Regions from separate parts of the Klebsiella grimontii genome, predicted to be linked through region 1. Evidence: predicted binding sites of a transcription regulator. Region 1 holds the regulator's gene; each other region holds the start of a gene.
What was found. The regulator Fur, encoded in region 1, represses iron uptake genes when iron is present. The targets are predictions, from matches to a motif close to ATAATAATGAGAACNACTATCAA.
Positions count from the first base shown of each region.

Region 2: a site for Fur is predicted at 1,041-1,063, ahead of ACE3MN_RS16170 (TonB-dependent siderophore receptor). Genes of this name have one in related genera too.
Region 3: a site for Fur is predicted at 5,974-5,996, ahead of ftnA (non-heme ferritin). Genes of this name have one in related genera too.
Region 4: a site for Fur is predicted at 2,467-2,489, ahead of ACE3MN_RS19615 (TonB-dependent siderophore receptor). Genes of this name have one in related genera too.

Region 1 covers NZ_CP169721.1:4,002,214-4,009,530, forward strand. Annotated here, with positions in the region: gene ybfF (esterase) at 1-588, shown strand, start outside; gene ybfE (LexA regulated protein) at 722-1,015, shown strand; gene fldA (flavodoxin FldA) at 1,165-1,695, shown strand; gene fur (ferric iron uptake transcriptional regulator) at 1,987-2,439, shown strand; gene tcuR (tricarballylate utilization LysR family transcriptional regulator TcuR) at 2,569-3,495, shown strand; gene tcuA (FAD-dependent tricarballylate dehydrogenase TcuA) at 3,593-4,996, shown strand; gene tcuB (tricarballylate utilization 4Fe-4S protein TcuB) at 4,983-6,122, shown strand; gene ACE3MN_RS18885 (MFS transporter) at 6,175-7,317, shown strand, end outside.
Region 2 covers NZ_CP169721.1:3,418,603-3,425,919, forward strand. Annotated here, with positions in the region: gene bhsA (multiple stress resistance protein BhsA) at 1-60, opposite strand, end outside; gene ACE3MN_RS16160 (hypothetical protein) at 185-313, shown strand; gene ACE3MN_RS16165 (TetR/AcrR family transcriptional regulator) at 310-945, shown strand; gene ACE3MN_RS16170 (TonB-dependent siderophore receptor) at 1,286-3,463, shown strand; gene ACE3MN_RS16175 (glycine zipper 2TM domain-containing protein) at 3,520-4,059, opposite strand; gene ACE3MN_RS16180 (NAD(P)/FAD-dependent oxidoreductase) at 4,285-5,589, opposite strand; gene ycfP (alpha/beta hydrolase YcfP) at 5,823-6,365, opposite strand; gene nagZ (beta-N-acetylhexosaminidase) at 6,402-7,317, opposite strand, start outside.
Region 3 covers NZ_CP169721.1:2,038,359-2,045,675, reverse strand. Annotated here, with positions in the region: gene ACE3MN_RS09725 (DJ-1/PfpI family protein) at 1-71, opposite strand, end outside; gene ACE3MN_RS09720 (non-heme ferritin-like protein) at 612-1,115, shown strand; gene ACE3MN_RS09715 (MFS transporter) at 1,419-2,930, shown strand; gene ACE3MN_RS09710 (DUF2766 family protein) at 2,977-3,228, opposite strand; gene azuC (stress response protein AzuC) at 3,307-3,390, opposite strand; gene ACE3MN_RS09700 (MFS transporter) at 3,600-5,024, shown strand; gene ACE3MN_RS09695 (RpiB/LacA/LacB family sugar-phosphate isomerase) at 5,072-5,710, opposite strand; gene ftnA (non-heme ferritin) at 6,132-6,629, shown strand; gene ACE3MN_RS09685 (YecH family metal-binding protein) at 6,666-6,905, opposite strand; gene tyrP (tyrosine transporter TyrP) at 7,099-7,317, shown strand, end outside.
Region 4 covers NZ_CP169721.1:4,167,198-4,174,514, reverse strand. Annotated here, with positions in the region: gene ACE3MN_RS19620 (RamA family antibiotic efflux transcriptional regulator) at 1-194, shown strand, start outside; gene ACE3MN_RS19615 (TonB-dependent siderophore receptor) at 231-2,375, opposite strand; gene ACE3MN_RS19610 (esterase family protein) at 2,529-4,151, shown strand; gene ACE3MN_RS19605 (DUF1158 domain-containing protein) at 4,080-4,328, opposite strand; gene ACE3MN_RS19600 (cation-transporting P-type ATPase) at 4,821-7,317, shown strand, end outside.

The DNA.
Region 1 (7,317 bases):
ACCTATTCCGCGATGGCCCAGGATCTGCTTGATACTCTCAATGAATCACAGATTGAGAAAGCTACCTTTATTGGTCACTCAATGGGCGGAAAGGCGGTGATGGCGCTGAGCGCGCTGGCGCCGGAGCGCATCGCGGGTCTGGTCGCCATTGATATCGCCCCGGTGGATTATCACGTTCGCCGTCATGATGAAATCTTCGCCGCCATCAACGCCGTCACCGATGCGGGCGCCGCAACGCGTCAACAGGCGGCGGCAGTCATGCGCCAGCACCTTAACGAAGAGGGCGTGATTCAGTTTCTGCTGAAGTCTTTCGTGGACGGCCAGTGGCGGTTTAACGTACCGGTGCTGTGGGAGCAGTACGATAATATCGTCGGCTGGCAAGCCGTCCCGGCCTGGCCGCATCCGGCGCTGTTTATCCCCGGCGGTAACTCCCCCTACGTCACCGACGCATACCGCGACGCACTATTGGCTCAGTTTCCCCAGGCGCGCGCGCACGTTATCGCCGGCGCCGGGCACTGGGTACATGCCGAAAAACCGGAGGCCGTGATCCGCGCAATTCGTCGTTATTTAACCTCTATCGCCGCCTGACTGGCTAAAATGTGCCCGACCGCGCGGCTTAATGCCCGCGGTCGTTGGCGCAGCCCGTCGCCTGATGTATTATGGCGCGCTGTCTGCGTCGGCTATGCCCGATAGCTTGTTTCCCCCGAAGTCACTCTGAATCATGGCAAAAGAACAAACGGACCGTACGACATTAGATTTGTTCGCAACCGAGCGTCGGCCGGGTAGACCGAAAACCAATCCGCTTTCGCGCGATGAACAGCTGCGCATCAACAAACGCAATCAGCTTAAACGCGATAAGAGTCGCGGTCTTAAGCGCGTGGAGCTAAAGCTGAATGCCGATGCGGTCGACGCGCTTAATGAGCTGGCGGAAGCCCGTAATATGAACCGCAGCGATCTTATCGAAGAGATGCTGATGAGCCAGCTGGCGGCCCTGCGCGGCCAGGATAAAGCCTAAAACCCTCAAAAAATAAGCTTTCATGTAGCAGAGTGTGCAGTTGGGCGTGATTGCTGTTTCCGCGCCCTTCTCTGTTCTGCTATCATTGCCCCTATCTGCGGGCATTACGCCACTACCACATCATTAAGTTTCAAGAGGTTATTTTACTCATGGCAATCATCGGCATCTTTTTTGGCAGCGACACCGGCAACACCGAAAATATTGCAAAAATGATCCAAAAGCAGCTTGGTAAAGATGTTGCTGATGTTCACGACATTGCCAAAAGCAGCAAAGAGGATCTGGAAGCTCACGATATCCTGCTGCTCGGCATTCCGACCTGGTACTACGGCGAAGCCCAGTGCGACTGGGACGATTTCTTCCCGACGCTGGAAGAGATCGATTTCAACGGCAAACTGGTCGCGCTGTTTGGCTGTGGCGATCAGGAAGACTATGCTGAATACTTCTGCGATGCGCTGGGTACCATCCGCGACATCATCGAACCGCGCGGCGCAACTATCGTTGGCCACTGGCCGACCGCGGGCTACCATTTTGAAGCGTCTAAAGGCCTGGCCGATGACGATCACTTTGTTGGCCTGGCCATTGACGAAGACCGTCAGCCAGAATTGACTAACGAACGCGTGGAAAAATGGGTAAAACAGATTTCTGAAGAGCTGCACCTTGAAGAAATCAAGAATGCCTGAGTCTAAACGGCGAAATCATCAGATTTCGCCGAATTGATAGATAAAAGCAATCAAAGTTATAGCTACAAGTTTTTAACTTTTAATCACATATCTGTACAATGTCCTCTGATTTAACGGGGTCGCGTGAAGCACTTTGTAGCGAGTGCCTCGTTTTTGACAGCATACAAGGCCCGATGCTTGCAGTTTTCATTTCACCATGGCAGTTCTATAATGAGACGCATTACATCGGGTGATTCTCTGTATTACTTCCGCTGATGGAAGTAGATCGTTTAGCAACAGGACAGATTCCGCATGACTGACAACAATACCGCATTAAAGAAAGCTGGCCTGAAAGTGACGCTTCCGAGATTAAAAATCCTGGAAGTGCTGCAAGGACCGGATAACCATCATGTCAGTGCGGAAGACTTATACAAACGCCTGATTGATATGGGTGAAGAGATTGGCCTGGCCACCGTCTACCGCGTACTGAACCAGTTCGACGACGCCGGTATCGTCACCCGTCATAATTTTGAAGGCGGTAAATCCGTTTTTGAACTGACGCAGCAGCATCATCACGATCACCTGATTTGCCTCGACTGCGGCAAAGTGATCGAATTTAGCGATGATTCCATCGAAGCGCGCCAGCGTGAAATTGCCGCAAGGCACGGTATTCGTCTGACCAACCACAGCCTGTACCTGTACGGACACTGTGCGGAAGGCGACTGCCGCGAAGATGAACATGCCCACGACGCGGCAGAGAAATAATCACCGCATCGTATACCGCCAAAAGCCAACCTGAAGGTTGGCTTTTTTTTGCCCGGAATTTGCCGCCTCTTTCTCTCGCGCTGCAATACGTTTACTGTCAGTGCATCCTGAGGTGTACGGAGAGTCGACATGGAGCTTCGCCAGCTACGCTATTATGTGCGCATTATTGAAACCGGCAGTATGGGCCGCGCCGCGCTTGACCTGAATATCGGCGTCTCCGCGCTGAGCCAACAGATGGCGCGCCTGGAGAACGAACTCGCCATCCGTCTGCTGCAGCGGACATCGCGCGGCGTAATGCCGACCAGCGCTGGTCTCGCCTTCTACTCCCAGGCGCAGCTGGCGCTGCGCCACGCCGACGATGCGGTTCTCGCCGCGCGCGAGGCGCGCCTTTCCGGCCACGTCAGCGTCGGTATGGCCCCCAGCACCGCCTCTGTACTGGGGGTACCTTTTATTCACGCGATGCGCGAAAGCTATGCCGACGTCCGCCTGCATTTGGTCGAGAGCCTCTCCGGTAATCTGGAACGCATGATCAACACCCGCCAGCTTGATTTAGCTATCGTGTTCCAGAAGGAGAAGCTTGCGCGCTGGAGCGCCAGGCCGATTCTCGAAGAGCGTCTGTTTCTGATTGGCACCCATGACGTGCTGGCCCCCCTTCCCGAAGCGAGCATCTCGCCTGGCCAACTGGCCGCTATCCCGCTGATAATGCCAAGCCTGGGGCATGGCCTGCGCGGCAGGCTGGAGGCGATCTGCCAGGAGCACGCCCTGAGCGTCGATGTGGTGGCTGAAATCGACGGTCTGGCCCTGCTGATGCGCGCCGTCCGCGACGGACTGGGCGCCACGCTGCAGCCGGGGGCGGCGATTTCCCATCTCGACGGCGAGTCCCTGAGAGTGATCGGCGTCGAGAATCCGATACTCAGTCGGCCAAACTTTCTCGTCAGCCTTTCCGATGATGAACTGACCCCAGCGGGCCTTGCCGCGCGGGTGATACTGGCGAAAGTCATGCGTCAGCTCGTGGAGTCAGGCCGCTGGCCCGGCGCCAGCCTTTACGCGCACTAAACCCCCCTTTAGCAATACGCCATAGCGTCCTTACGGCCAAAACGAATACATTTCCATTACAAATTTAACAATCAAGCAAAGCGTAATGGAGCCAAAAATGGTGGATGTACTGGTGATTGGCGGCGGCAATGCCGCGCTATGCGCCGCATTAACCGCCCGGGAAGCCGGCGCGTCCGTGCTGCTGCTGGAGGCTGCGCCGCGGGAATGGCGAGGCGGAAACTCTCAGCACACGCGGAATCTTCGCTGTATGCACGATGCTCCGCAGGATGTTTTAATCGACAGCTATCCGGAAGAAGAGTACTGGCAGGACCTGCTGCGCGTCACCGAGGGCAACACCAACGAAGCGCTGGCGCGGCTGGTGATCCGCACTTCAGCGCAATGCCGGGACTGGATGCGCCAGCACGGGGTTAACTTTCAGCCGCCGCTCTCCGGCGCCCTGCACGTTGCCCGCACCAACGCCTTTTTTATGGGCGGCGGTAAAGCCCTGGTCAACGCCTATTACCGCAGCGCGGAGCAGATGGGCGTTAAGATCCGCTACAACACGCCGGTACAGGCGCTCGAATTAGATAACGGCGAATTCGTCGCCGCGCTGGCGGGCGAAGAAAGGATCGTCGCCAAAACCTGCGTCCTCGCCGCCGGCGGGTTTGAATCTAACCGCGAGTGGCTGCGTGAAGCATGGGGACAGAACGATCGTGGTGAATGGCCAGCCGATAACTTTCTCATCCGCGGCACCCGCTTCAACCAGGGCGTGCTGCTCAAGTTTATGATTGACGCCGGGGCTGACATCATCGGCGATCCTTCACAATCCCACTGCGTCGCCATTGACGCCAGGGCGCCGCTCTACGATGGCGGGATCTGTACGCGCGTGGACTGCGTGTCGCTGGGGGTGGTCGTCAACCGTGACGCCAGGCGCTTTTATGACGAAGGGGAAGATTTCTGGCCCAAACGTTATGCCATCTGGGGCAGACTGGTCGCCCACCAGCCGGGGCAAATCGGCTACTCAATTATCGACAGCAAAGCGATCGGCCACTTTATGCCGCCCGTTTTCCCCGGCGCCCAGGCCAATACCATTGAAGAGCTGGCTCGCCAGCTGGGATTGGACGCAGAAAGCCTGGCGCAAACCATCGCCCGCTACAACGCCGCCTGCGCGCCCGGCCAGTTCGATCATACCCGCCTTGATAACTGCGCGACATCCGGCCTGACGCCGCCGAAAACCCACTGGGCGCGGCCCATCGATACGCCGCCCTACTACGGCTATGCCCTACGACCGGGGATCACCTTCACCTACCTCGGGCTGTACGTCAATGAACACGCCGCCGTCCATTTTGCGGGCAAGCCCAGCCGAAGCCTGTTCGTTGCCGGTGAAATGATGGCCGGCAACGTGCTGGGCAAAGGCTATACCGCCGGCGTGGGCATGTCGATCGGGACGACATTCGGCCGCATTGCCGGCCAACAAGCCGCCAGGGCGGCACTGCAGGAGAGACACCATGAAGTCGCTTGAAAAGCTAATCATTGACGCGCAAATCATCACCCAGCCCGAAGCGGAGGTCGAACGGGTGATGCAGGTCTGTAACGCCTGCCGCTATTGCGAAGGGTTTTGCGCCGTGTTTCCGGCCATGACCCAACGCCTGGCTTTTGGTAAAGCGGATATAAACTACCTGGCCAACCTGTGCCATAACTGCGGTGCCTGCCTGCATGCCTGCCAGTACGCGCCGCCGCATGAGTTTGCCATTAATGTCCCGAAGGCGATGGCGGAAGTGCGGCTGGAAACCTATCAACATTATGCCCAGCCCGCGGCTTTCGGCAGCCTGTATCGTCGGGCCGGCGTGACCACGGCGCTGGCGCTGGTCGGTGGGTTGATCCTCTTTCTGCTGCTGGCGATGGGGCTCAAAGGCTCCCTGCTACATCCGCCGCTGGCCGGCGATTTCTACCAGATTTTTCCCCATAACCTGCTGGCGTGGATGTTTGGTTCGGTCTTCGTACTGGCCATGGGCTTACTGATGGCCGGCGTGATCCGTTTCTGGCGCGAGATCTCCCCGGGGCATCCCCACGCCGTTGATATCGCCGAAGCCTCGCATAACGCGCTGACCTTAAAATATCTCGACGGCGGCCACGGTAAGGGCTGCAACGAGGCTGATGACGCGTTTACCCTGATGCGCCGTCGTTTCCATCATCTTACCTTTTATGGTTTTCTGCTCTGTTTCGCTGCCACCCTGGTGGCCACGGGCTATCACTATTTTGCCGGATGGGAAGCGCCCTACCCGTTCTTCAGCGCACCGGTTCTGCTGGGCACGCTTGGCGGAATCGGCCTGCTGGTGGGCCCGGCAGGCCTGCTATGGCTGAACCTTCGTCGTTCGCCGCTGCACGGCGACCCGCGGCAAAAACCGATGGATCGCGCCTTTATCCTGCTGCTGCTGCTGACCAGCTTCACCGGCCTCGCCCTGCTGGCGGGACGGGACACCTCGTGGATGGGCATTCTGCTTGCCATTCATCTCGGCGTGGTGATGGCGCTGTTTTTAACCCTTCCTTACGGAAAATTCGCCCACGGATTTTATCGCTGTGCGGCGTTACTCAAGTGGGCGATTGAGAAACGGCGCGGAAAACAGGCGGCAGTCGCAGGCGACTAGCCCCCCTCTTACCTCTATAAAAACAAGATAAAGACAATGGAGAGCAAACCCTATGACGCAACCCTCATCGCGCGCCGGTACCATTGGCGCCATCCTCCGCGTGACCAGCGGTAATTTTCTCGAACAGTTCGACTTTTTTCTGTTTGGTTTTTACGCCACCTACATCGCCAGAACGTTCTTTCCGGCGGAAAGCGAGTTTGCGGCGTTAATGCTCACCTTCGCCGTCTTTGGTTCGGGCTTCCTGATGCGCCCTATCGGCGCGATAGTGTTGGGGGCCTATATCGACAGAATCGGCCGCCGTAAAGGGCTGATGGTGACGCTGGCGATTATGGGCTGCGGGACGCTTCTGATAGCGCTGGTGCCCGGCTATCAGACTATCGGCATTCTCGCCCCCATCCTGGTGGTTGTCGGGCGGCTGTTGCAGGGTTTCTCGGCGGGCGTCGAGCTCGGCGGCGTGTCGGTCTATTTATCGGAAATCGCCACGCCGGGGAACAAGGGATTCTATACCAGCTGGCAATCCGCCAGCCAGCAGGTGGCTATCGTTGTGGCGGCGCTGATTGGCTACGCGCTGAATGAAACGCTCGGCCACGATCAGATCGCCGAATGGGGCTGGCGCATTCCCTTCTTTATTGGCTGTATGATTATTCCGCTGATTTTTGTGCTGCGGCGTTCGTTACAGGAAACCGAAGCCTTCCTGCAGCGTAAACATCGTCCTGATACCCGGGAGATCCTGAGCACAATTGTCAAAAACTGGCGCATCATCTCGGCGGGCACCTTGCTGGTGGCAATGACCACGACAACTTTTTACTTCATTACCGTCTATACCCCGACCTACGGCAGAGCCGTGCTGCACCTGAGCGCCCGCGACAGTCTGCTGGTGACCATGCTGGTCGGCATCTCCAACTTTATCTGGTTACCGATCGGCGGGGCAATTTCTGACAAAATAGGCCGTCGAGCGGTGCTGATGGGCATTACCCTGCTGGCGCTGCTCACTACCTGGCCGGTAATGCACTGGCTCACCGCCGCGCCGGATTTCACCCGCATGACGCTGGTCCTGCTCTGGTTCTCGTTCTTCTTTGGTATGTATAACGGCGCGATGGTGGCCGCGCTGACGGAAGTGATGCCGGTCTACGTCCGCACCGTCGGCTTTTCACTGGCCTTTAGCCTCGCCACCGCGATCTTCGGCGGCCTGACG
Region 2 (7,317 bases), 580 kb from region 1:
GCTGGCGAATGAGAGTGAGCTAAGAACCGCGGCGATGGCAAGCGTTTTAACGTTTTTCATGATTGTTATACCTGTGCAGATGAATGTTATTGTAGGGGCGAACGCATTTAATTAACGATCGATAGGGAAATGATAGTGTGATCCACATCACACGTCAAACGATTTTTATAACGACCGTTTAACTATTTATAAACAGCATAAAATTCATACATATATGAATTATTTATTTTTAGACCGACATCGCTGGCAGCACGTAAGGTTTATTTTTATAATGGCCTTTCAACAAACCAACATAGGTACAGCGGCACCATGACAACTGACGTTCAAAGTTGCACGAAAAAAAGCCGTGGCCGACCTAAAGTGTTCGACAGGGAAGCGGCGCTGGATAAGGCCATGACACTCTTCTGGCAGCACGGCTATGAAGCCACCTCTCTCGCCGATTTAGTGGAAGCAACGGGCGCCAAAGCGCCTACGCTCTACGCAGAGTTTGTGAATAAAGAGGGGTTGTTTCGCGCGGTGCTGGATCGCTATATCTCCCGCTTTGCCGCCAAACACGAAGCGCTTCTTTTTGACGAGGAAAAAAGCGTCGATCGGGCGTTACGCGATTATTTCACCGCCGTCGCGACCTGCTTCACCAGTAAAGAGACGCCGGCAGGCTGTTTTATGATCAATACCTCCGCGGCGCTGGCGGCGGCGTCAACCGACATCGCCAATACCGTTAAGTCGCGGCACGCGATGCAGGAACAGACCCTTACGCAGTTTCTGCAGCAGCGTCAGCTGCGCGGCGAACTCCCGGCAGAGGGCGATGTGCGTCAGTTGGCCCAGTTCCTTAACTGCATATTACAAGGCATGTCGATCGGCGCGCGCGAAGGCGCCGATTTCACTAAAATCATGCAAATCGCCGAGACCACGCTGCGCCTGTGGCCCCAGGTTCTTCAGCGCTAAGGCCTCGCTCACCGGTGGGCTCCCACCGGTTCCCTCCCCCTTAATCCCTACATAACGTCATGTTTTCAGTGATTTATTTTGTGCATTTCACGAGAATGATATTGATAACAATAATCAATACGGGCAAAATTCAGCTTTAAACATTTCTGTTTATTTCACCGTGTAACAACCGGTACGCCCGTATCGGAAAACTAAAACAACGATATCGTAAGCCCTTAATAATTCGAGTTGCAGGACAAGGCACGTGTGCCTTGAACTGCGCTAGCGCTGGCCCCGTAGGGGCGAGTAACGCGCCTGCGACTTGGAGAATGACGGGTATAAACTCATAAAAGGAATGAGCATGAACAAGCGTCTCTGGGTACTAAACCCACTGCTGCTGGCAACCGCCCTGCCCGCCTGGGCGGCTGATGACAACATGATCGTCAGCGCTAACCGAACGCACCGTACCGTCGCAGAAATGGCCCAGACCACCTGGGTTATTGAAGGCCAGGAAATTGAACAGCAGGTTCAGGGCGGTAAAGAATTCAAAGACGTGCTGGCGCAGCTGATCCCCGGCATCGACGTCAGCAGCCAGGGACGCACCAACTACGGCATGAATATGCGCGGCCGCGCGATCGTCGTCCTGATCGACGGCGTTCGCCTTAACTCCTCCCGTACCGACAGCCGCCAGTTAGACTCTATCGATCCGTTTAACATTGAACACATCGAGGTGATCTCCGGCGCAACATCCCTGTACGGCGGCGGCAGTACCGGCGGCCTGATTAATATCGTCACCAAAAAGGGCCAAAAGGAGCGCCAGGTCGATCTGGAGCTGGGGGGTAAATCCGGTTTTGCCAACAGCAACGACCATGATGAACGCGTGGCGGCCGCGGTAAGCGGCGGCACAGACCACGCATCCGGTCGTTTATCGGTCGCTTATCAGCGTTTTGGCGGCTGGTATGACGGTAACCACGATGCGCTGCTCCTGGATAATACCCAAACCGGGCTTCAGCATTCCGATCGTCTGGATGTGATGGGAACGGGAACCATTGAGATTGACGAGAACCGCCAGCTGCAGCTGGTGACGCAGTACTATAAAAGCCAGGGCGACGATTACGGCCTGTACCTGGGGAAAAATATGTCGGCGGTGACCGGCGACGGCAAAGCTTTTACCACCGACGGTCTGAACTCCGACCGCGTCCCCGGCACCGAACGCCACCTGATTAGCCTGCAGTACTCCGATGCCGATTTCCTCGGGCAGAACCTGGTCAGTCAGGTCTATTATCGCGATGAATCCCTAACCTTTTATCCTTTCCCGACGCTCAGCAAAGGCCAGGTCAGCAGCTTCTCGTCTTCAAAGCAGGATACCGATCAGTACGGCGCGAAAATCACCCTGAATAGCCAGCCGCTGGACGGCTGGGACCTGACCTGGGGAATCGACGCCGACCATGAAACCTTCAACGCCAATCAGATGTTCTTCGATTTGGGCCAGTCGATGTCTTCCGGCGGCCTGAACAATCAGGCCATCTTCACCACCGGCCGTTACCCGGGCTACAGCATCACCAACCTGGCGCCGTTCCTGCAGTCCAGCTATGACCTGAACGATATCTTCACTATCAGCGGCGGCGTGCGTTATCAGTGGACGGAAAACCGGGTCGATGATTTTGTCGGCTATGCCCAGCAGCAGGATGTCGCCAGCGGCAAGGTTAGCTCGGCGGATGCCATTCCGGGCGGAAAAACCGATTACGATAACTTCCTGTTTAATGCCGGGATTGTGGCGCATCTCACCGACCGTCAGCAGACCTGGTTTAACTTCTCCCAGGGCGTTGAGCTGCCGGATCCGGGCAAATACTACGGCATCGGTAAATACGGCGCGGCGGTCAATGGCCATCTTCCGCTGCTCTCAAGCGTCAACGTTGGCGATTCGCCGCTGCAGGGGATTAAAGTTAACTCCTACGAACTGGGCTGGCGCTACACCGGCGATAATTTGCGTACCCAGCTGGCGGCTTACTACTCGACCTCCGATAAAACCATCGTCGTTAACCGTACCGATATGACCATCGATGTGCAGTCCGATAAGCGCCGTATTTATGGCGTAGAGGGCGCGGTGGATTACTACTTCCCGAACAGCGACTGGAGCGCCGGGGCTAACTTTAACGTTTTGAAATCACAGGTGAAGAGCGATGGCAGCTGGCAGAAGTGGGACGTCACTCTCGCCTCGCCGTCAAAGGCCACCGCCTGGGTTGGCTGGGCGCCGGAACCGTGGTCGCTGCGGGTGCAGAGCCAGCAGGTGTTTGATATAAGCGATGCCAGCGGCAATAAGCTCGATGGCTACAATACCGTCGACTTTATCGGCAGCTACGCGCTCCCTGTCGGCAAGCTGACCTTCAGCATCGAGAACCTGCTCAATGAAGATTACGTCACCGTATGGGGCCAGCGCGCGCCGCTGCTTTACAGCCCGACCTACGGCAGCAGTTCTCTATACGAGTACAAAGGTCGCGGCCGTACCTTCGGCCTGAACTACGCTCTGAGCTTCTGATAAAAAAAGCCCCTCGGCCAGAGAGCCTGAGGGGCTAATAAAGATATACATCTTTTTTACGCTTTGTTAGTCAGAATCAGCTGGCCATTGCTGTCCAGCGGGATTTGCGTACCGGGGTCGCGATCCATACGGATTTTGCCCTGCTGATCGCCGATTTTGTAAGTGACGTCATAGCCGAGCATTTTCTCTGATTTGTCGTACACCGTTTTACAGCGCTGCTGCGTCGTGGTGTAGGTATCCCCTTCCTGCATAGAGCCCTGAATCTGGTTACCGGCATAGCCGCCGCCCAGCGCGCCCACGACGGTGGCAACGTCGCGGCCGCGTCCGCCGCCGAACTGATGACCAATAACCCCACCGGCCACCGCGCCTAAGACGGAACCGGCGATGCGGTTTTCATCCTGCACAGGTCGACGATGGGTTACGGTGACGTTACGGCACTCCTGACGCGGGGTTTTGACGCTCTCTTTTATCGGCGTACTGGACACTACCTGGGCATACTGCGGGCCGCGGTCTAACACGTTAAGACCGGCAACGGCTGCGACGCCCAGCGCGGCAGCCACGCCAATTCCTATACCCGCCAACATTGATTTATTCACGGGACTTCCTCCTTCGTTGCTATTGCCTGTAATTTTGCAACCCAGCCATCAGGCTTGCAAATAAGAAAGCGGATGAAAAGTGCGTGAACGTACGGCAAATCAATGGGATTCGGAGGAATCCGAGAGGGTTTTCCGGGAAGGACAGGAGGATATTCTGTCGATTGTTCTCATCATTCGACAGGAAAACGGGCGGTCAAAACCTTCTGGCTTTACCGCCCATAGACATTAATGCAGCTTCAGGCGCGGACGAATAATGCGGTTGATACGTCCAACCAGCATCATCAGGCCGGTTTTAAAGTAACCGTGCAGCGCAATCTGGTGCATGCGATACAGAGAGATATAGACGAAACGCGCAATACGCCCTTCGATCATCATTGAACCGCGCATCAGGTTGCCCATCAGGCTGCCAACGGTGGAATAGTTAGAGAGCGACACCAGCGAGCCGTGATCTTTATAGGTATAAGCTTTCAGCGGTTTACCTTTCATCTGCGCCACAATATTGTACAGAGCGCAGGTCGCCATCTGGTGCGCGGCCTGAGCGCGCGGCGGGACAAAACCGCCTTCCGGGCGGGCGCAGGACGCGCAGTCGCCGATAGCGTAGATATCCGCGTCGCGAGTCGTTTGCAGGGTCGGCTCAACTACCAGCTGGTTGATACGGTTGGTTTCCAGACCGCCAATCTCTTTCATAAAGTCCGGCGCTTTAATCCCCGCCGCCCAGACCATCAGGTCAGCGTGGATAAATTCGCCTTCTTTCGTATGCAGGCCGTTAGCATCGGCGCTGGTGACCATGGTTTTGGTCAGTACGCGAACGCCAAGCTTGGTCAGCTCGCTGTGCGCGGCGCCGGAAATGCGCGGCGGCAGCGCGGGCAGAATGCGCTCGCCGGCTTCAACCAGCGTGACGTTCAGGGCTTCATTGGTCAGCCCTTTATAGCCGTAGCTGTGCAGCTGCTTCACCGCGTTATGCAGTTCTGCCGACAGCTCGACACCGGTCGCGCCACCGCCAACGATAGCGATATTCACCTTGCCGTTCGCCCCGAGATTCGCCGAATACTTGAGGAACAGGTCCAGCATTTCCTGGTGGAAACGACGCGCCTGATGCGGATTGTCGAGGAAAATGCAGTTCTCTTTCACGCCTGGCGTGTTGAAGTCGTTCGAGGTACTTCCCAGCGCCATCACCAGCGTGTCGTAAGGCAGCTTACGCTCGGGCACCAGCAGCTCGCCCTTCTCGTTATGCAGCTCGGCAAGGGTGATCGTTTTGGTTTCGCGGTTAATATCCACCACCGACCCCAGCTGGAACTGGAAGTCGTGGTTACGGGCGTGAGCAAGATAGCTCAGCGCGTCTACACCTTCATCAAGTGAACCGGTCGCCACTTCATGCAGCAGCGGTTTCCACAGGTGGCTGTGGTTACGATCGACCAGCGTAATTTTGGCCTTTTTATTACGGCCCAGCTTTTTCCCCAACTGGGTAGCCAGCTCCAGCCCACCGGCACCACCACCCACAATCACTATTTTTTTCAATGGTGTAGTCACGCGACCCCCTAAAATTATTAACCAATTGTTAATTAAAAGTTATACATATAACCTTTAGTTAACAACAGGTTACGGCAGTGAAACCATTCAGCGGGATCGAGAATAACATGAACGGTGCATTGGTCATACCAAAATTGATATGCATCAAGTTTTACTGCATATTTTTTGAGCGTGAAATCGCAAAATCGATAAAAAAAGCCCGCGATGTTGGCACATCGCGGGCCGGGAGGAGATCAGCCGAGGGTTTTAAAGGCCTTTATTCGCTGCAGATGCGGGGAGATGTTTTTAAATTTGTGGGTCTGCTCTTCATCCCAGATTATCTCATAGTAATGGTGCAGCAGCTCCGCCGAACGCTGGCTATTCAGCGCTTCGTCCTGGCGTGACAGCACCACCAGGCAACGGTCGCGGTTTTTTTCGCGGAAATTGTTAACGCACTTGGTAGCGATATCCGCATACTCTTCCGGCCGATCAATCTTCCCTTCCATGTTTTCATTGGGAAACAGGTTTGGATTAAAAATGGCCTGGCGGATATCGCAAAGAAAGCCAATTCGCTCCGCCCAGAAACCGCCGAGACCCACTCCGCAAATCAGCGGCCGATCGTCGGCGCTCAGCTGCAGCATCTTATCGACCTCTTTTAATAAGTGCTGCATATCATGTTTGGGATGCCGCGTGCTGTAGCTAATCAACCGAACATCGGGGTCAATAAACTGAAGCTGAAGCACCTTCTCATGGTTACCGGGGCTGTTTGAGTCAAAACCATGTAAATAGATAATCATCGCATCCTCACCAGACAACAACGCCTTTCAGGTTTATTACGCGGATTTCGCCTCTTGCCAGCGCGCGTGAAGCTGCTCAAGCTGCGCGCTGATCGTCTTCCAGCGGGCGGAATCCCTTAACGCCTGACGGCTAAAGGAACCTTTATGATACAATTTCGTAACACGCTCTGCTTTGATCGGCGACAGGTTATCCAGCACGCTGACCGCACCCTTACGATTATTGCAGACGAGGATCATATCGCAACCCGCATCCAGCGATGCCTGGCCGCGCTCGGCGTAGCTGCCCATAATCGCCGCCCCTTCCATCGAGAGATCGTCAGAGAAGATGACCCCATCGAAGCCCAGCTCGCCGCGCAGGACCGTTTTTAACCAATGCGCGGAGCCGCTGGCCGGGCGCGGGTCGACGTCGCTGTAGATAACGTGGGCGGGCATAATGGCGTCCAGCCGCTGCTCGCCGATCAGCGTACGGAAGATGGACATATCTCTGGCGCGAATTTCCGCTTCCGCGCGCGGATCGCGCGGCGTCTCTTTATGGGAATCGGCCGTCACCGCTCCGTGTCCCGGAAAGTGCTTACCGGTGGTTTTCATGCCCGCAGCGTGCATGCCGTCAATAAAATGACGAGCTATCGCCAGGGCTTTGTCAGGATCGTCGTGATAAGAACGCTCGCCAATAGCGGCGCTGATATGCCCAACGTCCAGCACCGGCGCAAAGCTGATATCAATATCCATGGCGATCATTTCGCTGGCCATCAGCCAGCCGGCCTCTGCGGCCAGCTTACCGCCCTCCTCCATGCCGAGCAGCGCAGCGAAGGACTGCGCTGCGGGAAGACGGGTAAAACCCTCACGGAAACGCTGCACGCGCCCGCCTTCCTGGTCTACCGCCACCACCAGATGGTTGCGCGAAGCCTCGCGGATCTGGCGAACCAACTCGCGCAGCTGCGCCGGATCGTGA
Region 3 (7,317 bases), 2.0 Mb from region 1:
AGAATATCAATAACCACAATCGCTTCGCCTTCCTCAAAACCCGGCGCCAGCAGCACCGCAACTTTTTTCATTTCCGTCTCCTTCAGATAGCCAGGTAGCAATAATGTGTTTACAAACACAGCATTTTTTTAAATTAACGTCATCATCTGCTCTTTGTTACATGAGTCAGAACGACCCCGCTGATTTTCTTACTCGCAGGCTACCACAAAAAAAAAGAACGATGAATCACTATTTTTAAAACGAAATTTCACTAACATTACTAGCACTACTATTAATTAGTGAGAGCTCGAAATAAAAATTCATAAAATCATTCAGATAAATTTAAATCCGATGCTAAATCTCAGCATTTTCTCTAACAAAAAACCATTATATAAAGATATCTACCGATGCTGTAACCAAATGTAAATATTAGACATTGAGAGTTTTCTTAATTGAAATATAGCGCTATTCTATATCCGTTGAGATAAGAAATTTAATACACAGGCATACGTAGAAGCTCTGAATATTATTATTCAGAGCTATCTTCCTGTGCCCCATAATTTCTACGCAGCCCTGCTATAGATGCGTCAGGATATGACGCCAGCCCCTCCAAAGAGAATAAGGATATTTTTATGGTCGTTCCACGAATGGTCCAAAAGCTAAATAACCAGATGAATCTTGAATTCCATACCTCAAATTTATATCTGCATTTAAGCGAATGGTGTACTCAGCACCGGTTGAACGGTACCGCCACTTTTCTCCGTAACCGAGCGCAAGCCAGCATAACGCAGACGATGCGGGTCTTTGATTTTATGAAAAAATCAGGCGCCTGGCCCGTGGTCAAAGCGCAAGATACCTATAGCGCTGAATGCACATCGCTTGAAGACCTCTTTAGCAAAACCGTTGAGGATTATCAGCAGCGCAGCAGCATACTCTCCAGCCTGGCGGAAGAGGCGAAGGCGCAAAGCGATGCGCCAACCCTGCGCTTTCTGACGCTGCTTGCGGAACAACAGGATCGGGATGGCATGCTGCTGGAGACGATTCTTGACGAAGTACGCCATGCGGAAAAAGCCGGGACCAGCGAACAACAAACCGATCGTTACCTGCTCGATCTGGTCAGCAACCAGCGCGGCTAACCCCATACTGGCGGGGATACGTCGCCTGTTCGTGCCCGCACTCGCTTTATCCTACCTCCCCTGCTCACCCTCTTTTTCGGCGCTTCGGCGCCGTTTTTTATTCCTGAAAAGCATTAAAAAGTTTTAACCAGATCTCATTCCCGCTCAGCCGGAGGAATTAGCAGGGTATTGGTGATCTGGATCACGTTTAAAACCATGAGTTAATAATATAAAAACAGTGTTTCAAAAATTTAAAACACGGAGTTTATTTTAATGGCAAGATATACGGCTTCAGCCTCACAGGGGCTGCAGGGAAGACCGATTTTGTTACGCCATCAGTTAGCCTACGGCGGCGGGAATTTGCTGGGAAGCGGCGCACTGGCGATCAGCGGCGCATGGCTGCTCTATTTTTATACAACCTTCTGCGGGCTGACGCTGATCGAAGCCTCCTTTATCTTTTCCGTCGCCAGTATTATTGACGCGATTAGTAACCCGCTTATGGGTTATCTCACCGATAACTTTGGCAAAACGCGGCTGGGTAAACGCTTCGGTCGTCGCCGCTTCTTTTTATTGATTGGCATTCCGCTGATGATGTTCTACCCGCTGCTGTGGGTAGAAGGCCTCGGCTTCTGGTACTACCTGTGCACCTACGTCGTCTTTGAAATCATTTATACCTCGATTATGGTCCCCTATGAAACATTGGCGACCGAAATGACAGACGATTTCTCACTGCGTTCGAAACTGACCGGTTACAAAGCGATTTTCGGCAAACTGGCCAACTTCCTGGCGGCCTTTATCCCGGGACAGTTTATCCTGCTCTATGGGAAAGAATCCGCGACCCCGTTCTTCCTGACCGGGCTCACCTACGGCGTCATTCTCATCGTGGCCATCTCCTGCCTGTGGTACTGCAGCTGGGAGCGTCCGCGAGAAGAGGAAATGAGCAAGGGAAAGAAAAAGGGGCTGCTCAGTACGCTGCTGATGCTGGCGAAAGATATGCGCTCCACGTTTTATCTGCGCGTATTCCGTAAACACCTTGGTATGTATCTCTGCGGCTTCGGCGCCGAGTGGCTGTTTGCGTCGATCTTCACTTACTTCGTTATCTTCGTGCTGCAGCACGATCCGGCGATGGTAGCCGGCCTCAACAGTCTGAACTCCATCCTGCAGCTGGTATCAACCGCCCTGTTTATCGGCCTGTGTGTGAAGAAAGGCTTCAGTAAACCTTATATTCTGGCGCTGAGCGTGGTTATCTTTGCCGTACTGCTCTACACCTCGCTGTGGTTCTTCCATCTGCCAGCACACCTGGCAACCATTCTTATGTTTGGCATTACCGTACTGTTCGGCCTGGGCACCGGCGGCGTGTACTACATTCCGTGGACCGTTTACACCTTTTTGGCGGATGTCGATGAAATCTATACCGGCCGTCGCCGCGAAGGGATCTATGCGGGAGCAATGACCTTCTCCGGTAAAATTTTGCGCTCTATCATCGTCTTTTCCATGGGGGCGATCCTCAGCTTCTACGGATTCCAGTCGAAGGCGCATACGCAGCCTGAAAGCGCGGTCACCGCGATTGCGGTTGTGTTCTGCGCGGGGGTGATTCTGCTGGCTCTGGCAGCCATTGTGTTCAGTAAGCAGATGAAGCTCGATCGTAAGGCGCACCTGGTGGTGTTGCAGGAGGTCGCGCGCATTAAGGCAGGTGGTAAGATCGGCGATATCGCGCCGGAGGTTCGCCTTATCGTGGAAGATTTAGTCGGCCACCGCTACGAAGAGTGCTGGGGCAACAGCAAGCTGTTTAAAGATACCCAGAAAGGCGCCATTCAAACCGCCGTATCCCACTAATCGGTTAAAACGCCCCGCGATCGCAATGATGACGGGGCTAACGCAGCTAGTGCGCTTCTTCCTGCGGGGTGAATTTCAGTTCAATCAGCGCGATGGCCTTTTGTACCGCCCGCAGGGTCACCGGGTCAGCCGACGCCGGGTGGCTGGCGAAATCGATAGCTTTCAGCTGGGTGGTCATTTTTTCGCGTACCTCGACAGGGGCGATAATATCAATGACATCGAGGATCTGTTTGATGACTAACTGGCAGGCAACCACGTCAGAAACCAGTTCGTCGTGTTCGGTAAGATGTTGAGACATGTTTCACTCCTTTTTTCAGGAGCGTAATAGTAACCTAAATCGTGGAATATAAAAAAACCTGCCGCAGCAGGTTTTTTATCAGAACATACCGCCAGGCGGTACGTCTTTGAAGGTTTTGCAGTAGTTTTCGAACATGCTCTTCAGGATTTTGCGCAGTTTCATGGTTGACTCCATTTTTTGTTATGCAGGTGTTAATGCCTTTACGGCTATAATATGACTTACATCACAAAAATCAATCAAAACGTGCGCAAAATCACCTATTTTTTACAAAAATAATTTAATTGTTAAACAACAGTGAGCGGAACCGAAGCGTTAAGCACTGAACGCTCCGGACAACTCTGCGCTCTCTTTGCTATGGCAGCGACACAATAATGAGTACAAACACCTCTTCCAGGGATGACCGTTCTTTTTCAGGGCCTGCGCTGCTGGTGGCTGGCGCCTTTTTTATGGAGTTTCTCGACGGCACGGTGATTGCCACCGCCCTGCCCGACATGGCGAAAGATTTTGGCGTGACGGCGGTCGATCTCAATATCGGGATTAGCGCCTATCTTATTACCCTTGCGGTCCTGATACCGGCCAGCGGCTGGATCGCCGATCGTTTCGGCGCCCGGAAAATCTTTACTCTGGCGCTGGCGATTTTTACCCTGGCTTCGGTGTTTTGCGGGCTGTCGACCCATGTTGATGTGTTCGTCGCGATGCGCATTCTTCAGGGGATAGGCGGCGCGCTGATGGTACCCGTTGGCCGGCTGGCGGTGCTGCGAACCACACCGAAACATCAGCTGATTAAGGCGATTGCTACCCTGACCTGGCCGGCGCTGGTCGCGCCAATTATTGGCCCGCCGCTGGGCGGATTTATTACCCGCTACGCCAGCTGGCACTGGATATTCTTTATTAACGTTCCGCTCGGGCTTATCGCTATCGCCCTGTCGCTGCGCATCATTCCCAATATTCGCGAAGATGAGCGCCGTCCTTTCGATCTGCCCGGCTTTCTTGCCACCTCGGTGGCGATGATTAGCCTGGTTGCCGCCATGGAGCTTCTCGGCGAGCGCCAGCCTCTGGGTTGGCACACCCTGGCGCTGCTGGCGTTAGGCCTTGGCTGTATGCTCTTCTCGCTGCGGCATTTCCGTCGAACCGCGTGGCCGATGGTGCGCCTTGATGCGCTACAGATCCCCACCTTCAGGGTCACCATGTACGGCGGTTCCCTGTTCCGCGCCTCGATTAGCGCCGTGCCGTTTCTGCTGCCGCTGCTGTTCCAGGTCGGATTTGGTATGGACCCCTTCCACTCGGGGCTGCTGGTGCTGGCCGTGTTTGTCGGCAACTTAACCATCAAGCCCCTCACAACGCCGCTGATCCGCTGGTTGGGCTTTCGCCGCCTGCTGCTGATTAACGGCGCATTAAACGTTTTCTCGCTGTTGGCCTGCGCTTTTTTAACCCCGCAAACGCCGGTTTGGCTGATCCTGGTGATTCTGTATCTTGGCGGCGTTTTCCGTTCTATCCAATTTACCGGCATCAGCACGCTCGCGTTTGCCGATGTACCTGCCACGCAAATGAGCTATGCCAATACCCTGTTCAGTACCGCTTCACAGCTGGCCGTTGGGCTTGGGATCACGCTCGGCGCGATTGGTATTCGTCTTGGGGAAGCGTTCAGCGACTGGTTTACGCTTTCTCACCTGCCGGGCATCAGCTTCCGCCTGTCGTTTATTTTTATTGCGTTGATTTGCCTGGTAGGAATGATTGATAGCCTGCATTTGAGCAGAGAAGCGGGTAGCAGCGTATCGAACAAAACAAGTAGATAAAGAAAAGGCCAGCAGCGCTGGCCTGGAAAATTCATACTGATCGGATATTAACCGACGATCTGGCGAACGAACGCTTCGATCTCTTTATTCTGGCAATTCTCAAAGAAACACTGCTGGAAACGAGGGCCAGAAACGGCGGTTTTTACCAGCTCCGGAGCGATGGCGCGCAGCGTATCCAGGTAGTTCTCCTTAACAACCGCAGCTTTCACCGTGTTCAGGATCCCGGCATTACGTACCTGAGGCTCTTTACGCTCCGGCGGATAACCTTCGCCGTTGCGACCGGTGAAGGCTTTTTCAAAGATAAAGCGGACGTTCAGCTCCGCGCCCCAGCCAAACCCTTTCGCAAACGGCAGAGAAAGCGCGTTACCGTTGTTGATCTGCGCAAACAGGAAGGCATCCGCAGGATCGATGCAGTAGCCGCAAACCACGCCCGGGTGAATATTCAGCGACATCAGCGCGCCCTGGCCCGTGCCGCAGCCGGTCACGACAAAATCGACCGCTTTCGAATTCAGCAGGATGCTGGCCATGATCCCCAGATGGATATAGGTCAGGTGATGGTCGTTTTCATCGCTCATCCCGACGTTATAAACCGGGAAACCTTTCTCGTCAGCAACGGCGTTTAACTCATTGAGGATGATGGCGTTTTTGTTCGCCTGGCTGTTTTCCATCATCAGTGCGATTTTCATGCTTTACTCTCCTGAATGCTGTGCGGGCACTCCCGCGATAGTTCGTTAGCGTTGCTAAGAACAATACTACCTTACGAACATACTTTCAAATTTTATGAAAAGTTGTTTTATAAATTGCATCTCGCCTCACACTTTTGACTTCCGTCCCCTGCCGGTAAGGCGTCGTCCCCCGCGCCCATCTCAGGCTCATCCAGTTACGGTTGCCTGGCAGGTCAATTCTCGCCGCTAAATTTGATCTGCCGATTAATGGCTTAAAATATTAAATTAAAACCATTCTCATTATTTTTAAATCGCCAATGCGTGTTATTCCCATTTGCATTATTAATAAATGATTTTATTAATTTACTTTTTGCAAATAAATTAATAACAAATTATAGTGAGCGCACAATAATCCTTAATTCTATTTTCCCGGAGCGGCCTGATGCTAAAAAATGAAATGATCGAAAAGCTGAATGCGCAGATGAACCTCGAACTTTATTCTTCTCTGCTTTATCAGCAAATGAGCGCCTGGTGCAGCTATCACAGTTTTGAAGGCGCCGCCGCGTTTCTGCGCCGCCACGCGCAGGAAGAGATGACCCATATGCAGCGCCTGTTCGACTATCTGACCGATACCGGTAGCCTGCCCAGCATCACCGCTATCGCTTCGCCGGTTGCCGAATATACCTCTCTGGATGAGCTGTTTCGCGCGACCTATGAACATGAACAGTTGATTACGCAGAAAATTAACGAACTTGCCCATGCGGCGATGACCAGCCAGGATTATCCAACATTTAATTTCCTGCAGTGGTACGTTGCTGAACAGCACGAAGAAGAGAAACTGTTTAAATCCGTTATTGATAAACTGTCCCTCGCCGGCAAAAGCGGCGAAGGCCTGTATTTTATTGATAAAGAGCTGGCAACGCTCGATACGCAAAATTAATAAAGACGGCAGCGAGGCTCAGCGCTCGCTGCCAAATTAATGGCGGCAAATTTTACTTTCGTGCGTATTAAACCCTTCATCAGCGGCAATAAACTTGCCTTTTTTCTGCAAAAACGCCACCAGCTCCGCCGCGCTCAGATTTTCCGCCGAGCAGGTATGGAATCGAGCCTCTTTCCCGAAACGGGCGATAATCGCCGCTTCCAGCGTAGCAACAGTGTAAGACTCGTCTGATGAAATCATCATTTGCAGCACTTCGTGACCATGAATTGATGGCATAACCCCTCCCGTAAACCCCGAAGAGTAAACCAGCCGCAGCGGCAGGTTATTGCGCCAGCGCAGCTTTAGCGCAACCCTTTGTGGTGTAAATTTTTCATTACGCTATCTGTAACCCTCATTTGACGAACACACTGATTTCACATACTCTGCGCGGCATAATTAATTGTGTAATCCGTGATGGATAGAGAAAAGCGTGAAGAACCGCACTCTGGGTAGTATTTTAATCGTTGCCGGCACCACCATCGGCGCCGGGATGTTAGCGATGCCGCTGGCGTCGGCGGGCGTCGGTTTCGGCGTCACCTTAGGTTTGCTGATAACGCTGTGGGCGCTGATGTGTTACACCGCCTTACTGCTGCTGGAAGTGTATCAACACGTGCCGGCGGATATGGGGCTGGGTTCGCTGGCGGCTCGC
Region 4 (7,317 bases), 160 kb from region 1:
GTCTGGGGCGCTATATCCGCGAGCGTAAGCTGCTGCTGGCGGCGCGCGATCTGCGCGATACCGATCAGCGGGTCTACGATATTTGCCTGAAATACGGTTTTGACTCGCAGCAAACCTTTACCCGTATCTTCACCCGCACGTTTAACCTGCCGCCGGGCGCCTACCGTAAAGAAAACCACAGCCGCGCGCACTGAAAGCGTCCGCCGGGGGAAGACCGGCGGACGTTTTTCTTACCAGGCGTAGTTCACCGTCGCCGTCACCGTCCGACCAATGCCGTAGAAGCAGGCGCTATCGCTGGCGCAGGAGGCCACGTATTTGGTATTGGCGAGGTTGTTGACGTTGAACTGCACTTTCGCCCCTTTCAGGCTCGAATTCAGCTCGCCTAACTCATAGCTGACCATGGCGTCGTACAGATCCACTGCCGGTACCTTAAACGTGTTTTTCGCATCGCCGTAGCTGGTGCCGATATAGCGTACGCCAACGCCCGCGGTCAGGCTTTTTAACGCGCCGTCCGGCAGGGTATAGCTGGTGAACGCCGAAGCCATATGGGTCGGAATGCGTGCCGGCGTTTTCCCTTCGGTACCGACGACGGTGGTATTGACGGTTTCCGCGTCGGTGTAGGTGTAAGACGCGATCAGATTGAGGTTATCGAAAACCGTCGCGTGCGCTTCGGCTTCAACGCCTTTCGAGCGCACTTTACCGCTGTTTTCAAACCACCCGGCCGCGCTGTTGTAGGTCGCGACGTTGCTCTGCGTCAGATCGTACAGCGCGAGGGTCATCAACGCGTTTGGGTCAGGCTGGTATTTCAGACCCACCTCAACCTGTTTGCCTTCGCTGGGATCGAATGGTCCGACGCCCGGTGCGCGGTTGGTTTGCAGGTTAGGTTCGAAGGAGGTGCTGTAGCTGATATAGGGGGAAAGACCGGAATCAAAGGCGTACAGCAGGCCGGTGCGCCAGGTGAACTTATTATCATTCTGCTGGGTGCCGCTGGCGTCGGTAAAATCGGTGGTGCGCACTTCCGCCCAGTCGTAGCGCCCGGAAACTAACAGTTCCCAGTTCCGCCAGCTCAGCTGATCCTGAACATACACCCCGGTCTGGTCGAGATTTTGCTGTTCATTAGTGGCGGGACTGAAGGCGCTTTCATCGACGTTAACCCCGTAGCTCGGGCTGCGCCAGTCGATATCGTACTGCGAGCCGCCGGCCCGACCAAGATACTGCTTATCCTTACTGGTTTTGTAATCCACACCGCCAATCACCGTATGCGCCACCTGACCGCTGGCGAACTGCGCTTCAAGCTGGTTATCGATGCCAAACTCATCGGTCTGGCGCTGTTCATGCTGGGCGCGGCGGGAGAGTACCGAGCTGTTGGCGGCGCTGGTGGAGTAAACCAGGTAGCGATACTTCTGTTTGATGGTGGCGTAGCGGGCATTCTGGCGCAGAGTCAAGGTATCGTTGAGCTGGTGCTCAAATTCATAGCCAATCATCGTTTGTTCACGCCACGACTGGTTGTAGCTGGGATCGCTGACGTTAAAATCGCGCGGAATATAGCTGCCGTCGACGCTTTCCACGGTACCGTAACGCGGCAGGAAGTTACGGTAGCCGGCGTCCGGGTCTTTCTGATAGCTGGTTAACAGGGTAAAGCGCGTGGCGTCATTAGGATACCAGGTGAGGGCGGGAGCGATAGCCATCCGCGTCTCTTTATAGTCATCGATCTGGTTATTCTGGGTGCGGGCGATCCCGTTCAGGCGATAGAGCAGGTGGCCGTCATCGCTCAGCGTACCGCCAACGTCGAAAGCGCCTTCGGCGAGGTGGTTATTACCGGTACGGAACTGCACCTCATGAATCGGCTGGCTGGTCGGTCGTTTGCTGGTCATGCTAATCAGCCCGCCGGGGTTGACCTGACCAAACAGCACCGAGGCCGGGCCGCGCACCAGCTCGACGCGCTCCAGCAGCCACGGGTCGAACGTGCCGGTTTGCGACGAGGCGGTGGCGCCGTAGCTCAGGCCATCAAGGAATTTGGGCACGTAGCTGAAGCCGCGTACGAATACCTCGTCGTTGCGGTTAGATGAACCTCGGTATTCGGTAAAAACGCCCGCGCTATAGCGCAGCGCCTGGGAAACCGAGGTGACGTCCAGCGCCCGCATTTGATCGCGGGTGACCACCGATACCGACTGCGGCGTTTTGACGATCTCCGCGGCGGTCTTTGTTGCCGACAGCGTTTTTGTCGCCACGATTCCCTTCAGCGGCGCGGTGGGATCCTCGCCGCTGCCGGCGGTGACGACGATCGTTTCCTCCGCCGCCAGCGCCAGCCCGCCAAACAGAGATGCCGCCACGCCCGCGGCCCAGAAAGCTGTTATCTTATTATATTTAAACATGTTTATTTTTTATCCTTGGTTGAATCGCCATCAAAAAACGCCCACGTCGAGGGGAATCGACCGACGCCTATCATTAACGGCGTTAATGTTATTGCAAATGGTTATTATTTGCATTAGCGTTATTAACAAATTCTTACAAGGAAATTTCGGCTAATGAAGACGGCGTGGAGCGGCCTGCTGATTGGCATGAGTACCCTACCGGCGGCGGCAATGAACTGCGAATCTCCCTCGTTACAGGGTGAACTACAGGGGAAATTCGACGCCAGCGGCGAGGTCTGTTTTGACCTGCCGACATTGGGCGAGAACTACGTCGCGGCGACCCTCTCCGGCGTCACCGATGCCCGACTGCTGGATGACAATAACCGCCGTCTGCGCACGCTGCTGGCGGGCGGTCCGGCGGACGGCGAGCAAACCCTGCTGTTTTCTCTGCCGGTACACCGCGCCTCATCGCTGGTGCTGCACGGCGAAGAAGGTGCGCGCTGGCGCTTTCAGTGGCAGATGCGGGAAACCACCGCGCTGGCCAAAATTCAGCCGCTGGATCCGGTCAGCCCGCGCCTGCAGCGGCTGAAGCGTGAACTGGCGGCGGGAGGTTCAACGGCGCATTTCTGGCAGGAGCGCGAGCGGGAAGGGACGCCAATGGTGGAACCGGTGGACGCCGGCCATAAGCGGGTAACTTTCCTGTGGCGCGGGGCGAGCCGCAACGTGTTTATTCTGGGTTCGCCGGCGGGGGATCACGATCCGCTGTTTCGCCTCGGCGATTCTGACGTCTGGTTTCGCAGCTACGTGGTGCCCGCCGATACCCTCATGCAGTATAAGCTGGCCCCGGACGTGCCGCAGGTAACCGGCAGCGCGCGGGAGCAGCGGCGGGCGATTCTGGTCAGCGCCCAGGCTGACCCGCTCAACCCGAACAGCGTCAATGCCGCCCACGACCGCTGGAATCGCTACTCTCTGCTGGCCCTCAACGCCGCGCGTTTTTGCACCGCCCAGCGGATGGCGCAGCCGCTCCGCTACGGAACCTTAACCCGCCATCAGCTGCGCAGTGACTTTCTGCAAAATACGCGGGAAGTGCTGATTTATCGCCCGCGGTTGCCGCAGCCCGCGCGCTGGACCCTACTGCTCTTTGACGGCAAAACTTACCAGCACGAGTACCGCCTCGCCAACGTGCTGGATGCCCTGATCGCCAGCCATCGGCTGCCGCCGATCAACGTGGTGTTTATTGATAGTCTCGATCATCCGCGACGGGCGAAGGAGCTGCCGCCAAATCCGCACTTCGCCGATTTTATGGCCCATGAGCTGCTGCCGTGGCTGCGCCGCCAGGGACTCAGCCTGAGTCGGCAAAAAACCGTGGTCGCCGGCTCCAGCTACGGCGGGCTGGCCGCGTCCTGGGTAGCGCTGCGCTATCCGCGACAGTTTGGCAACGTATTGAGCCTGTCCGGGTCATACTGGTGGGCGCCGCAAGGGGAGGAGGCCAGCTGGCTGACCCGCCAGTACCAGCAGTCGCCGCGCTATCCGGTGCGATTCTGGCTGCAGGCGGGGAAATTCGAAACCAACGGGCCGGACGGCGGCATTTATGCCAATACGCTTGAATTTGAGCAGGTGCTCAAAGAGAAGGGCTATACGGTGAGCTTCCATCCCTCCTCCAGCGGCCACGATTACGCCGCCTGGTGCGAAGCGCTGATCAGCGGTATGCGTGACCTGACCGGCCTAGCGCTCAACGGAAAACCAGCGACGCCAGACCCAGCGCAGCAGCAGATATTCAACCGCGCCCAGCGCTAAAAACCACAGGCAAAAGATCAGGGTATAAAGCTGGTTGAGATCCATCAGATGGAATGTCGCCACCAGCTTTTGCGCCAGCGTCAGGCCCAGCGAGGGCGCCGGCAGCAGCAGGCAGGAGAGCAAAGCCAGCAGCAAAATGCCGGCGGCGCTGAGGAGCGTTTCTAGCGGATGTTTCATTATTTGTTAATCATCAGTTAAAAACATATTGTCCGGTAAAAAGAGAATCAATGCAATATCGTTTCGTACGCAATCATATTACGCCTTAAGTATTATATTTAAACGTCCTCGCTTATTCTCATGTTAATTATTTTGGCACTATTTGTGATTAAGTTAATTACACCGTAATGTAAATTAACGTCATTATTAAGCCAGCGCTTTTACAAAAGTATAGGTGCTATATCCCACCAGAGTCGCGATAATAATGGCCAGCAGGATGTACAGTACCAGACGGCGTCCGCGGTAGATTCCAAACATAGTAGACCTCGTTTAGTTTTGGTTTATTAATATTCTGCAATAGTTGTTTTATAGAATTAACTTACCATAAATTTTGTATTTGCGAGAGATTAAATATTGCGCAAGCTTAAATTATCTCCGCTGTTTAAAATTTTTCTCATTGGCCCGGAATGATTCCAGGCTTTCCGCCTCACGGAATTTTAAGGGAGATATATTTTGACCAAAACGATCAAAACTAATAATACCACCCCCTCAGGGGATGTCGCGCCACGCCGCGCATATCAGCAGACGGTTGATGCGGTGCTGGCGCAGACTAAAAGCCATGCCAGCGGCCTCAGCGCCGCCGAAGCCGCAGAGCGTTTGAAAACCTTCGGCCCCAACGCCTTGCCGGAGAAAAAAGGCAAGCCGGCCTGGCTGCGCTTCCTTGCCCATTTTAATGACGTACTGATTTTTGTCCTGCTGGCCGCCGCCGCGCTCACCGCGGTCATGGGCCACTGGGTCGATACGCTCGTCATCCTTGGCGTCACGGTGATCAACGCCCTGATCGGCCATATCCAGGAGAGCAACGCCGAAAAATCGCTGCAGGGCATCCGCAATATGCTCTCCAGCGACGCGCGCGTGCAGCGCGGCGGCAAGCATGAAACCATTCCCACCCGCGACCTGGTGCCGGGCGATATCGTGATTCTGCGCGCGGGCGACCGCGTCCCTGCCGATATGCGCCTGATTGAGAGCCATAATCTGCGGGTTGAAGAAGCGATTCTCACCGGCGAGTCGACGGTGGTGGATAAAACCACCGACGCGCTGGAAGGCGAACTGCCGCTGGGCGACCGTACCAATATGCTCTTCTCCGGCACCACCATCAGCGCCGGCGGCGGCGTTGGCGTGGTGACCGCAACCGGTCAGGAGACCGAGCTCGGCCACATCAACCAGATGATGGCGGGGATTGAGAAGCACCGTACGCCGCTGCTGGTGCAGATGGATAAGCTCGGCAAAGCGATTTTCGTCATTATCCTCGCGATGATGGCCGCACTGTTCGTCTTCAGCCTCGCGCTGCGCGACATTCCTCTCGGCGAGCTGCTGCTCTCCCTGATTAGCCTGGCGGTGGCCGCCGTGCCGGAAGGTTTACCGGCGATTATCTCGATTATTCTCTCCCTGGGCGTACAGGCGATGGCGCGTCAGCGGGCGATTATCCGCAAGCTGCCGACGGTGGAAACCCTGGGTGCCATGACCGTGGTGTGCTCGGATAAAACCGGCACCCTGACGATGAACGAAATGACCGTCAAAGCGATCATCACCGCCGACTGCTGCTACCGCGTCGAGGGCGACAGCTACGAGCCTCAGGGTAACATCTGCCTGGAAGGCAGCAACGAGCCGGTGCAGATTAAAGCGGGCAGCGTGCTGGAAACCTATTTGCGCACCATCGACCTGTGTAACGACAGCCAGATGATTCAGGACGAGCGCGGCCTGTGGGGCATTACCGGCGGGCCAACGGAAGGGGCGCTGAAGGTGCTGGCGGCGAAAGCGCGGCTTGCGCCCGTCGACGCGCGGCTGGTCGCGAAGATACCGTTCGACTCGCAGTATAAATACATGGCGACCCACCAGAAAATGGGCGACGTCGAGCAGGTGCTGATTACCGGCGCGCCGGACGTGATTTTTGCCCTGTGCCGCCAGCAGTTGAGCAAGCAGGGGGCGGTGCCGTTTGAGCCTCAGTACTGGGAAGAGGAGATGGCGCGCTTTGCCCGCCAGGGCCTGCGTATGGTCGCCGCCGCCTACAAACCGGCCAACGTCGGCAGCACCACGCTGACCCACGACGATCTGCGCGAAGGTCTGGTGTTCCTCGGCATTGCCGGAATGATGGACCCGCCGCGTCCGGAAGCGATTGACGCTATCCACGCCTGCCAGAACGCGGGGATCCGCGTGAAGATGATTACCGGCGACCACCCGCAGACGGCGATGAGCATTGGCCAGATGCTGGGGATCACCAACAGCAGCCAGGCGATGACCGGCTACCAGCTGGAGCACATGAACGACGCCGAGCTGGCGAAAGCCGCCGTTGAGTACGATATCTTTGCCCGTACCAGCCCGGAGCACAAGCTGCGCCTGGTGAAAGCGCTGCAGGGTAACGGTGAAGTGGTTGGCATGACCGGCGACGGCGTCAACGACGCCCCGGCGCTGCGCCAGGCCGACGTCGGGATCGCCATGGGGATCAAAGGCACCGAGGTGACCAAAGAGGCCGCCGACATGGTCCTGACCGACGACAACTTTGCCACCATCGCCAGTTCGGTCAAAGAGGGGCGTCGGGTCTACGACAACCTGAAGAAGACCATTCTGTTCATCATGCCGACCAACCTGGCGCAGGGGCTGCTGATTATCATCGCCCTGCTGGCGGGGAACATCATTCCGCTGACGCCGGTGCTGATTTTGTGGATGAACATGGCCACCTCCGCGACGCTCTCCTTCGGCCTCGCGTTTGAAGCCGCCGAGCGCAACGCCATGAACCGTCCGCCGCGTAAAACCGGCCAGCACGTTATGGACGCCTTCGCCGTCTGGCGCGTCGCCTTCGTCGGCACGATGATTGCCGTGGCTGCCTTTATTCTGGAAGCCTGGCTGGCGCCGCGCGGCCACAGCCCGGAGTTTATCCGCACCGTCCTGCTGCAGATGCTGGTTACCGCACAGTGGGTGTACATGATTAACTGCCGCAGCAGCGACAGCT